DNA from 3 places in the Micromonospora sp. WMMD723 genome. Region 3 is predicted to be linked to each of the others. Evidence: riboswitches for the same ligand, from Rfam matches in the RefSeq annotation. Region 3 holds a riboswitch; each other region holds the start of a gene.
What was found. A riboswitch is a leader RNA that binds a small molecule or an ion and turns the genes downstream of it on or off. The one in region 3 is predicted to bind cobalamin.
Positions count from the first base shown of each region.

Region 1: another riboswitch for cobalamin. It lies ahead of ACN261_RS28620 (ribonucleoside-diphosphate reductase subunit alpha); the one in region 3 lies ahead of metE (5-methyltetrahydropteroyltriglutamate--homocysteine S-methyltransferase).
Region 2: another riboswitch for cobalamin. It lies ahead of cobN (cobaltochelatase subunit CobN); the one in region 3 lies ahead of metE (5-methyltetrahydropteroyltriglutamate--homocysteine S-methyltransferase).

Region 1 covers NZ_JBMKNR010000001.1:6,605,021-6,608,276, forward strand. The annotation lists gene ACN261_RS28615 (helix-turn-helix transcriptional regulator) at 92-979, shown strand; cobalamin riboswitch at 1,007-1,219, shown strand; gene ACN261_RS28620 (ribonucleoside-diphosphate reductase subunit alpha) at 1,339-3,256, shown strand, end outside.
Region 2 covers NZ_JBMKNR010000001.1:6,096,451-6,099,706, forward strand. The annotation lists gene cobN (cobaltochelatase subunit CobN) at 1-1,151, opposite strand, end outside; cobalamin riboswitch at 1,462-1,591, opposite strand; gene ACN261_RS26525 (hypothetical protein) at 2,419-2,754, opposite strand; gene ACN261_RS26530 (aldo/keto reductase) at 2,845-3,256, opposite strand, start outside.
Region 3 covers NZ_JBMKNR010000001.1:6,869,436-6,872,691, reverse strand. The annotation lists gene metE (5-methyltetrahydropteroyltriglutamate--homocysteine S-methyltransferase) at 1-1,988, opposite strand, end outside; cobalamin riboswitch at 2,103-2,315, opposite strand; gene ACN261_RS29725 (superoxide dismutase) at 2,700-2,960, opposite strand; gene ACN261_RS29720 (superoxide dismutase) at 2,966-3,256, opposite strand, start outside.

The DNA.
Region 1 (3,256 bases), 260 kb from region 3:
CTAGGGCCCGGCCGGGCGGGACCGGTCGTACCCGGTTACCTAGGTCCCGCAGACCTACCCACGCCGGTGCGGGCCGCGCCACACTGGCGGCATGACCCGTCCGTACGCCCGTGAACTCGGTGACTTCCTGCGTGCCCGGCGCGCCCGGTTGCACCCCCGGGACGTCGGCCTGGAGCCGGGCGGGCGACGCCGGGTCACCGGGCTGCGCCGCGAGGAGCTGGCGCTGCTGGCCGGGTTGAGCACCGACTACTACCAGCGGATGGAGCAGGGCCGGGAGGTGCGCCCGTCCGACGACGTGCTGGACGGGCTCGCCGCCGCCCTCGGCCTCGACGACGCGGAACGCCGGCACCTGTTCACCCTGGCCCGCGCCGCCCGCCGGCCGCCGCCCGCCCGGGTCGACCACGGCCCGGAACGGGTACCGGAGAGCACCAGGCGGCTGCTGCGGGTGCTGGACACCCCGGCGGTGGTGCTCGGCCGGCACCTGGACCTGCTCGCCTGGAACACGTGGGCGGTGGCGCTGCTCGGCGACCCGGCGGACCACCCGCCGGACCGGCTCAACATGCTGCTGCTGATGTTCGACGAGGCGGCTGCCCCACTGCGGCGCTGCGCGTCCTGGGAGCAGCAGGCCATGGACTACATCGGCATGATGCGCGCCGCCGTCGCCACGGACCCCACCCACCCCCGGGCCACCGCCGTCGTCGGTGAGCTGAGCATCCGCAGCGCCGAGTTCCGGCGGCTGTGGTCCCGGCACGACGTGCGCGGGTCGGTCAGCGGCACCAAGACCTTCCAGGTCCCCGAGGTCGGTGACATCGTCCTGGACTGGGACACCTACCCGCTGCCCGGCAACCCCGGCCCGGTCATGCTGGTCTTCACCGCCGAGCCGGGCAGCGCCGACGCCGACGCGCTGCGGCTGCTGGCGTCACTGCGGGCCACCGGCCGGTCGGATGAGAGTTATCTGACACGCCGACGCGACATCTAGTGTTGCCTCTCCCCCATCCACGCCATATATGGTGTGCCACGCAGCTGGTTCGGCCGGGCCCGGTGGTCCGGTCGAGGCAACAGGGAACCCGGTGGAAATCCGGGACTGCCCCGCAGCGGTAAGTGGGAACGACCGCCGTCATCGAGCACTGGACCGCGAGGTCTGGGAAGCGACGGCCAGTAGGCGACCGACCCGGTCACGCCCGCGAGTCCGAAGACCTGCCAGTGCGCCGTGCGCTGCTGCGCACGGCGGTCGGAGGTCGCGCGGGACGACCGACGCCAGCACCCGGGCCGGCCGTCGCCGCGCCCGTCGGCGTCCTCCCGCGTCCCGATGGCCATCGGTGACAGCGAGGAGAGGTCATGACGAGCACAGCGCAGAGCCCACCGTCCGACGTCGACGGTGCGGAGCCACGCCGGCCGGCGATGCGGGTACGCAAGCGCGACGGCGACACCGAGCCGGTGGACGTCAACCGGATCGTCACGGCCGTCGCCCGGTGGACCACCGACCTGGACGAGGTCGACCCGCTGCGGGTGGCCACCAGGACGATCAGCGGCCTCTACGACGGGGCGACCACGGCCGAGCTGGACAAGCTGTCGATCCAGACGGCGGCGGAGCTGATCGGCACGGAACCGCAGTACTCCCGACTGGCGGCCCGGCTGCTGGCCGCCTACGTGGACGAGGAGGTACGCGGGCAGGCGGTGACCTCGTTCAGCGAGTCCATCCGGTACGCCCACGGCCTCGGCCTGATCGCCGACGACACCGCCGCGTTCGTGGCCCGGCACGTACGCCAGCTCGACGACGCCGTCGACCCGGCCGGTGACCTGCGGTTCGAGTACTTCGGGCTGCGTACGGTGGCCGACCGGTACCTGCTGCGGCACCCGCAGTCGCGGCTGGTGGTGGAGACCCCGCAGTACTGGCTGCTGCGGGTGGCCTGCGGGCTGTCCGGCACGCCCGACGAGGCGGTCGGGTTCTACCGGCTGATGTCGTCGCTGGCCTACCTGCCGAGTTCCCCGACGTTGTTCAACTCGGGCACCCGGCACACCCAGATGTCGTCGTGTTTCCTGGTCGACTCGCCGCGCGACGAACTGGACTCGATCTACGAGCGCTACCACCAGGTGGCGAAGCTGTCCAAGTTCTCCGGCGGCATCGGCATCTCCTTCACGCGGGTGCGCGGCCGGGGGGCGCTGATCCGGGGCACCAACGGCAGGTCGAACGGGATCGTGCCGTTCCTGAAGACCCTCGACGCCGGGGTGGCGGCGGTCAACCAGGGTGGCCGGCGCAAGGGGGCGGCCTGCGTCTACCTGGAGCCGTGGCACCCGGACGTCGAGGAGTTCCTGGAGCTGCGGGACAACACCGGTGAGGAGGCGCGGCGCACCCACAACCTTAACCTGGCCAACTGGATCCCCGACGAGTTCATGCGCCGGGTCGAGGCCGACGGTGACTGGTCGCTGATCGACCCGTCGGACGCCCCGGAGCTGCCCGACCTCTACGGCGAGGAGTTCGACGCCGCGTACCGGGTCGCCGAGAAGAAGGCGGTCCGCACGGTCAAGGCCCGCGACCTGTACGGGCGGATGATGCGCACCCTGGCGCAGACCGGCAACGGGTGGATGACGTTCAAGGACCCGGCGAACCGGCTGTCCAACCAGACCGGCGTGCCGGGCAACACGATCCACCTGTCCAACCTGTGCACCGAGATCCTGGAGGTGAACAGCGACACCGAGACGGCGGTGTGCAACCTCGGCTCGGTCAACCTCGGCGCGCACCTCACCGACGACGGCGTCGACTGGGAGAGGTTGCGCGAGACGGTCCGGACGGCGGTGGTGTTCCTCGACCGGGTGATCGACATCAACTACTACCCGGCCGAGCAGGCGGCGGCGTCGAACCCGCGCTGGCGGCCGGTCGGGCTGGGGCTGATGGGTTTGCAGGACGCGTTGTTCGCGCTGCGGCTGCCGTTCGACTCGGCCGGGGCCCGGGAGCTGTCCACCCGGGTCCAGGAGGAGATCCTCCTGACCGCCCTGGAGACGTCGACCGGCCTCGCCGAACGGTTCGGCGCGCACCCGGCGTACGCCGAAACCCGGGCGGCCCGGGGTGACCTGCACCCGGACCTGTGGGGGGCCGAGCCCACCCAGACCGCGCGGTGGGCGGCGCTACGCACCCGGATCGCGACGCACGGCCTGCGCAACTCGCTGCTGGTGGCGATCGCCCCGACCGCCACGATCGCCTCGATCGCCGGCTGCTACGAGTGCATCGAGCCGCAGGTGTCCAACCTGTTCAAGC
Region 2 (3,256 bases), 770 kb from region 3:
TACCCGTCGGCGGCGAGGGCGGCGAGCAGCCGGACCGCCGAGGCGGGGGTGTCCAGGCCGACGGCGTTGCCGACCCGGGAGTGCTTCGTCGGGTAGGAGCTGAGCACGATCGCCACCCGCTTGCCGGCGTTGGGCAGGTGGCGCAGCCGGGCCTGCCGGACGGCGATGCCGGCGACCCGGCCGGCCCGCTCGGCGTCGGCGGCGTAGACCGACAGCCCGTCGGCGTCGATCCGCTTGAACGAGAACGGCACGGTGACGATCCGACCGTCGAACTCGGGGATGGCCACCTGCATGGCCGCGTCCAGCGGGGACAGTCCGGCGTCGCTGGCAGCCCACTGCTCCCGGGTGCTGGTCAGGCACAGCGCCTGGATCACCGGCACGTCGAGGGCGGCGAGCGCGCCGACGTCCCAGGCGTCCTCGTCGCCCCCGCCGGAGGCGTCGGCGGCGACCGTCCCCCCGGCGGCGAGGACGGTGACGACGAGCGCGTCGCAGCGGGCGAAGAGGTCCAGCGGCCCGTCGCCGGGGGTGAGCCCGCGCAGCGATCCGCAGAAGATCGGCAGCGGTTCGCCGCCGGCCGCGTCGACCGCGTCGGCCAGGGTCTGCACGAAACCGGTGTTGCCGGCCAGCGCGTGCGCCCGGTAGAACACGATCCCCACCGTGGGCCGCCCGCCCCCGTCCGGTCCGGCCACCGGGTCCGCCCCGTCGACCGGGGTGGACGGGCGGCGGTGGTCGAGGATGCCGTAGGGCGGGGTGGGGGTGGGCGGGTCGAAGCCCTCACCGGTGAGCAGGACGGTGTCGGAGAGGAACCGGGCGAGCTGGGCGAGGTTGTCCGCGCCCCCCTCCACCAGGTAGGACAGCGCTTCGGTGGCGACCCCGGAGGCCACCGTGGAGGCCGCCATCAGCTCCGCGTCGGGCACCGCCTCGCCGCCGAGCACGATCGTGGGGACGCCGGAGCCGAGCACCGCCGCGAGGCCGTCCGGCCACGCCTGCCGCCCGCCGAGCAACCGTACGACGGCCAGGTCGACCCCGTCGAGCAGGGCGGGCACGGCGGCCACGTCGACCCGGGTGGGGTTGGCGAGGCGGTAGTCGGCGGCGCTGGCGCGGGCGGCGAGCAGATCGGTGTCGGCGGTGGACAACAGCAGGATGCGCACGTGCGGCTCCGGAGAGTGACGTCCGGCTCGACCACGGGGCCGGGCCGAGCGGGGCGGGAGGGACGCCGGTCAGCGGCGGCGGAGGTACGACGCACCCCACCGGCGGCGGGGCACCCCGGACCGGCCGTCAGCGGTACGTGGCAGGCCGACCGCCCCGGCGACGGCCGGCGACGGTGGGAGAGGTGGGGGCACGCGGCGGCGCGGGCTCTACGGTGATGCGGAAGTCACCGACCGTGATCGGGTCGGCAGTGACGCTGTGCGTCATCGGGTCCTCCTCGGGTGTCCACGCCCTGGGGTTCTCCGACGGCCGAAGTATCCTGGCTCCCGGATCGACGCTCACCCCCGGCCTTCCAACCGTGCACGCACGGTCGTGACCCACGAGGGGGGATCGCTCCCCGGTGACAGTGGCGGGACCGCGTCGGAATCGCACCGACTTCCTTCACTGCCGTCAGGCCGCGAATGCTGCCACACTCCTCACCCCGAGGTCAACGGCGGCCACCGGCCCCGCGAGGGCACCGATCGCCCCCCGTGGCGAGGCCGGCGACCGCCGCTGCCCACGTTCCCGGGTGGGCCCGGTCCCTCCCGACGGTCGACCCGCAGCGTCCCGTGCCGCGCACCCACCGATCCGCCGAGGGAGCCCGCCACCCGCCCGGGGAAGCGCCACCGTCCGCGACCGACCGGCGCGGAACTGGGCGGCACGGAGCTGATCCGGGCGGCACGAACCTGATCCGGGCGGCACGGAGCCGGGGCCGCCGCCCTCAGGCTGCCCGGCCCCGGGCGACCCGGCCCTGGTCGGCCGGGACACCTCTCTCGCACGCTGTCGAGCTGATGACGTCAACGACTCGGGGGCCGGCGCGGCCGACCTGGCCGGACAGTTGTCGCGCCGGGTAGCGCCGGCCACCCGCCCGACACCCCGGGGCCGGGGCGGCCTGAGGGCGGCGGCCCCGGCCCGGGGCCACGGGGCCGCCTCCTCCGGTGCCGCAGGCCCTCCGGTCACAGGCCCATCCGGTACCGCGGGGCCGCGCCACCCCGGCCACCCCCGACCTGGCGGTACGGGTCGTCCCACCCGGCGGGGCCGATCCGTCACCGTCATCAGCTCGAAAGGGCCCGCGACGACATACCCCACACCCCTGCCCCGCAGCGGCAGGCGACCGGGGCGGCCGGCGGTCGCACCCGCCGCCGTGGCCGCACCCCCACGGACCCACATCCCACGGACCCACATCCCACGGGGCCACAACCCCGCCACGCTTCACGCGTTGCTGCGGGATCAGCGGAGGCGACGCTCGGGGTGGGCCCGGTTCCAGGCCCGCATCCGCTCCGGGTACCCGGTCTTCGCCGCCTCGTAGAGGGGCACCGCGTGCCGGTGGGCCAGCTTCGCCGCCGTACGCGGGGAGCCGGTGCGGCGGCGGATCCACTCCCCGTCGTGCGCGATCGCCACCACCGTGGTGTCGGTGGCGGTCGTCTCGGGTTCGAGATAGAACTCCACCCCCCGGTGGGCGGCCACGAAGTCCGCCAACGCGGTCAGGTCGTCCCGGGTGGCCTCCCGGTCGAGCTTGGTCGGGATACCCTCGTCAGCCCGGGTCCGTCGGCTGAACCAGCCCATCTGCCCGTCCTCTCCTCGGCGTCCCTCCAGTGGAGCACCCCCACCTGGAAGGGCGCTGCGAGCCCGGTGACAGCCGGCTGGGCGGCCCGTTCACCGCCGGTCGAGCGCGGCCAGCTCGTCGGGGGTGAGTCGCAGCGCGGCGGCCGCGACGTTCTCGGCGAGGTGGGCCGGGTCACCGGTGCCGGGGATGGCCAGCACGTGCGGGCCCTGGTGCAGCGTCCAGGCGAGACGTACCTGCTGCGGGGTGGCGTCGTGGGCGCGGGCGACGGCGCGTACGGCCGCGCCGTGGTCGGTGCGGGCCCCGCCTTCGCGGTTGCCGCCGGTCAGGGAAAAGAACGGCACGTAGGCGATCCCCCGGGCACCGCACTCGCGGACCATGGCGTCCTGGTCGCCGCGGTTGTCCAGGGCGTAGTTGTTCTGCACGCAGACCACCGGGGCGACGGTCTGCGCCTCGTCGAGGTGGTCGAGGCGGACGTTGGACAGACCCAGGTGCCGGATCAGG
Region 3 (3,256 bases):
ATCTTCGAACGCGACGCCTCGATGCTGGTGACGTCCGCGTCGAGCGCGTCGATGGCGGTGATCACCTCACCGAACTCGCTGTAGCACAGGTGGGTGTGTATCTGGGTGTCGTCGGCGACGCCGCCGGTGGCCAGCCGGAACGCGCCGACCGCCCAGTCCAGATAGGCCTTCTGGTCGGCCCGACGCAGCGGCAGGGTCTCCCGCAGGGCAGGCTCGTCGACCTGGATGATCCGGATGCCGGCGGCCTCCAGGTCGCGGCACTCGTCGCGCAGCGCGAGCGCCACCTGGTCGGCGGTGTCGGCCAACGGCTGGTCGGTCCGGACGAACGACCAGGCCAGGATGGTGACCGGCCCGGTGAGCATGCCCTTGACCGGACGGTCGGTCAGCGACTGGGCATAGGTGGACCACGCGACGGTCATCGGAGTCCGCCGGGCCACGTCGCCGTGGATGATCGGCGGGCGGACGCAACGGGACCCGTAGGACTGCACCCAGCCGTGGGTGGTGGCGGCGAAACCGTCGAGTTGTTCGCCGAAGTACTGGACCATGTCGTTGCGTTCCGGCTCACCGTGCACCAGCACATCCAGGCCCAGCCGCTCCTGCAACCGGATGACCTGCTCCACCTCGACGCGCATCCGCTGCGTGTAGCCGGCGTCGTCGAGGGTGCCGGCGCGGTGCGCGGCACGGGCCCGGCGCAGCTCGGCGGTCTGCGGGAACGAACCGATCGTGGTGGTCGGCAGGTCCGGCAGCCCCAGCCGTTCCTGCTGGCGGGCGGCCCGCTCGGCGTAGTCGCCACGGTGCCGGTCGCTGGGGCGCAGCGCCGCCAACCGGCCGCGCACGTCGTCGTGCCGCCACGACGGCGGGGCGGGCGGCAACGGGGCCGGCAGGCTGGTGGTGCCGTCGCGCAGCGCCCGCCCGAGCAGGACCACCTCGTCGACCTTCTGCCGGGCGAACGAGAGCCGCGCGGACAACTCCGGGTCGAGGGAGGTCTCGGCCGACAGGTCGACGGGCACGTGCAGCAGCGAACAGGACGTGGACACCGCCACGTGGTCGGCCAGTCCGGCGACCGTGGCACCGGCGGCGACGGCCGCCCGTAGATCCGTGCGCCAGATGTTGCGTCCGTCGACCAGTCCGGCGACGACGGTCTTGCCGCGCAGGGGACCGGCTGCGGCGAGCCGGCGCAGGTTGCCCGCACCGGCGACCAGGTCCAGGCCGATCGCCTCGACCGGGGTGTCCAGCAGCGCCGGCAGCGCGTCGCCGAGGTCACCGAAGTAGGTGGCGACGAAGATCCGGGGACGGTGGGGCAGCTCCCCGAGACGTTGGTAGGCGTGCCGCAGGCCGTCGATCTCGGCCGTGGTGCGGTCCGCGACGTAGGCGGGTTCGTCCAGTTGGACCCAGGTCACGCCCGCGTCGGCCAGGGTGGTGAGGATCCGGGCGTACGTGTCGACCAGGTCGTCGAGCCGGGCGAACGGATCCTCGCCCTTGGCCAGCAGCAGGAAGGTGGCCGGCCCGACCAGCACCGGTCGGGTGGTGATGCCCAGGTCACGTGCCTGCGCGTACTCGCTCAGCGCCTTCGCCGGGTCGGCCGCGAACACGGTGTCGGGGTCGATCTCCGGCACCAGGTAGTGGTAGTTGGTGTCGAACCACTTGGTGAGTTCCAACGCGGGCGCGGCATCGACGCCACGGGCCATGGCGAAGTAGGTGTCGAGTTGACCGAGGCCGAGCCGGGCGAAGCGGCGGGGGACCGCACCGACCGCGACGGCGGTGTCGAGCACGTGGTCGTAGTAGGAGAACGTGTTGGAGGGGATCGCGTCGAGGCGGGCGTCGCGCAGCGTCCGCCACACCTCGGCCCGCAGCCCGGCCGCGACGTCCTCCAGGCCGGTGGCGTCCAGCGTGCCGGCCCAGTACGCCTCGACGGCCTTCTTCCACTCGCGGTGGGCGCCGATACGGGGATAGCCGAGCACGGTGCTCTGCCCGAATGAGGTGGTCACAGGTGGTCCTTCCCTCGCGGTGTCCGGCGACCACCCGAGAGGAAGACGGATACGCCACGGCGTAACCGGCATTCCGCCCTGGCCCTCCCGAGAGGCCGCCGACGGCGCGTACCGGCGGTACGCGCAGCGCTGGCAGGTCTTCGGACTCGTGGGCGTGACACAGGGTCGCCTACTGGCCGTCGCTTCCCAGACCATGTGGTCCAGTGCTTCGTTGACGGCGGTCGTTCCCACTCACCGCTGCGGGGCAGTCCCGGTCTCACACCGGGTTCCCTCTTACGACGCCCCACCCGCGCACGGGAGAGGCGAACCAGCGCCGCCTGCGATCGTACGCCCCACCGACTCCTGCTGCAGGCGGCGTCCGAGGCGCGGGACAGGATTCGCGGTACTCGGCCATGGGTGGCCAGCCGCCTCGGCCGTCTGTGCGGCCTCGGGATCCTCCGCCTCGCGGACCCGAGGCGGGTAACAGCGCGATGGTCGCCGAGCCGCCAGCGTTTGACCACCGGCGCGGGCGTCGCATCTTGCATCCGTCTCGCTGCCGTGGCTCGCCTATCTTGGCTGCCAGGGATGCGCCCGCTCGGTTGCCCGTGGTGCGGCCGCGGTCAGCGAGCCGTTGGGGGTGACAGCGGGCAGGGCCGCGCGAGCGCGGGCTTCCGGTCGGTGCCGTCGGTACGTCTGGTGGTGCCGGCGGCACCGACCGGATGACCACCGCCGTCAGCTGTCGGGCGGGGCGGCGGTGGCGGCGACGAGCAGGGACAGTTCCCGCACGAGATCGTCCATGGACTGGCCGCTCTGCGCGCGGAGCAGTCCGAGGCTCAGGTCTGCCAGGAGGTAGAAGCCGAGGCTCTTGGCCTGCTCGGAACTGAACGCGGCGAGCAGCTCCTCGGCGCCGCCGAGGTCACCGCGGTGCTTGGCCGCGATGACCCCGGCGGCGCGTTGGACCAGTTCGGCCGCTGCCGGGGTGGGGCTGGTCACGCCGATCAGATCTTTGGCGTGGTGGCGCGGGCGGCGTCGAAGCGGGCGATCACGTCCGACCAGTTGACCAGGTTCCACAGCCGGTCGACGTAGTCCGGCCGGACGTTGCGGTACTGCAGGTAGTAGGCGTGCTCCCAGGCGTCGAAGACCAGCAGTGGAACGGAGCCCTGGCCGACGTTGCCGTGGTGGTCGTAGACCTGCTCCACGATCAGCCGCTGCCCGAGTGGTTCCCAGGCCAGCACGCCCCATCCGGAGCCCTGCACGCCCTTGGTGGCGGCGGACAGCTGCCCGGCGAA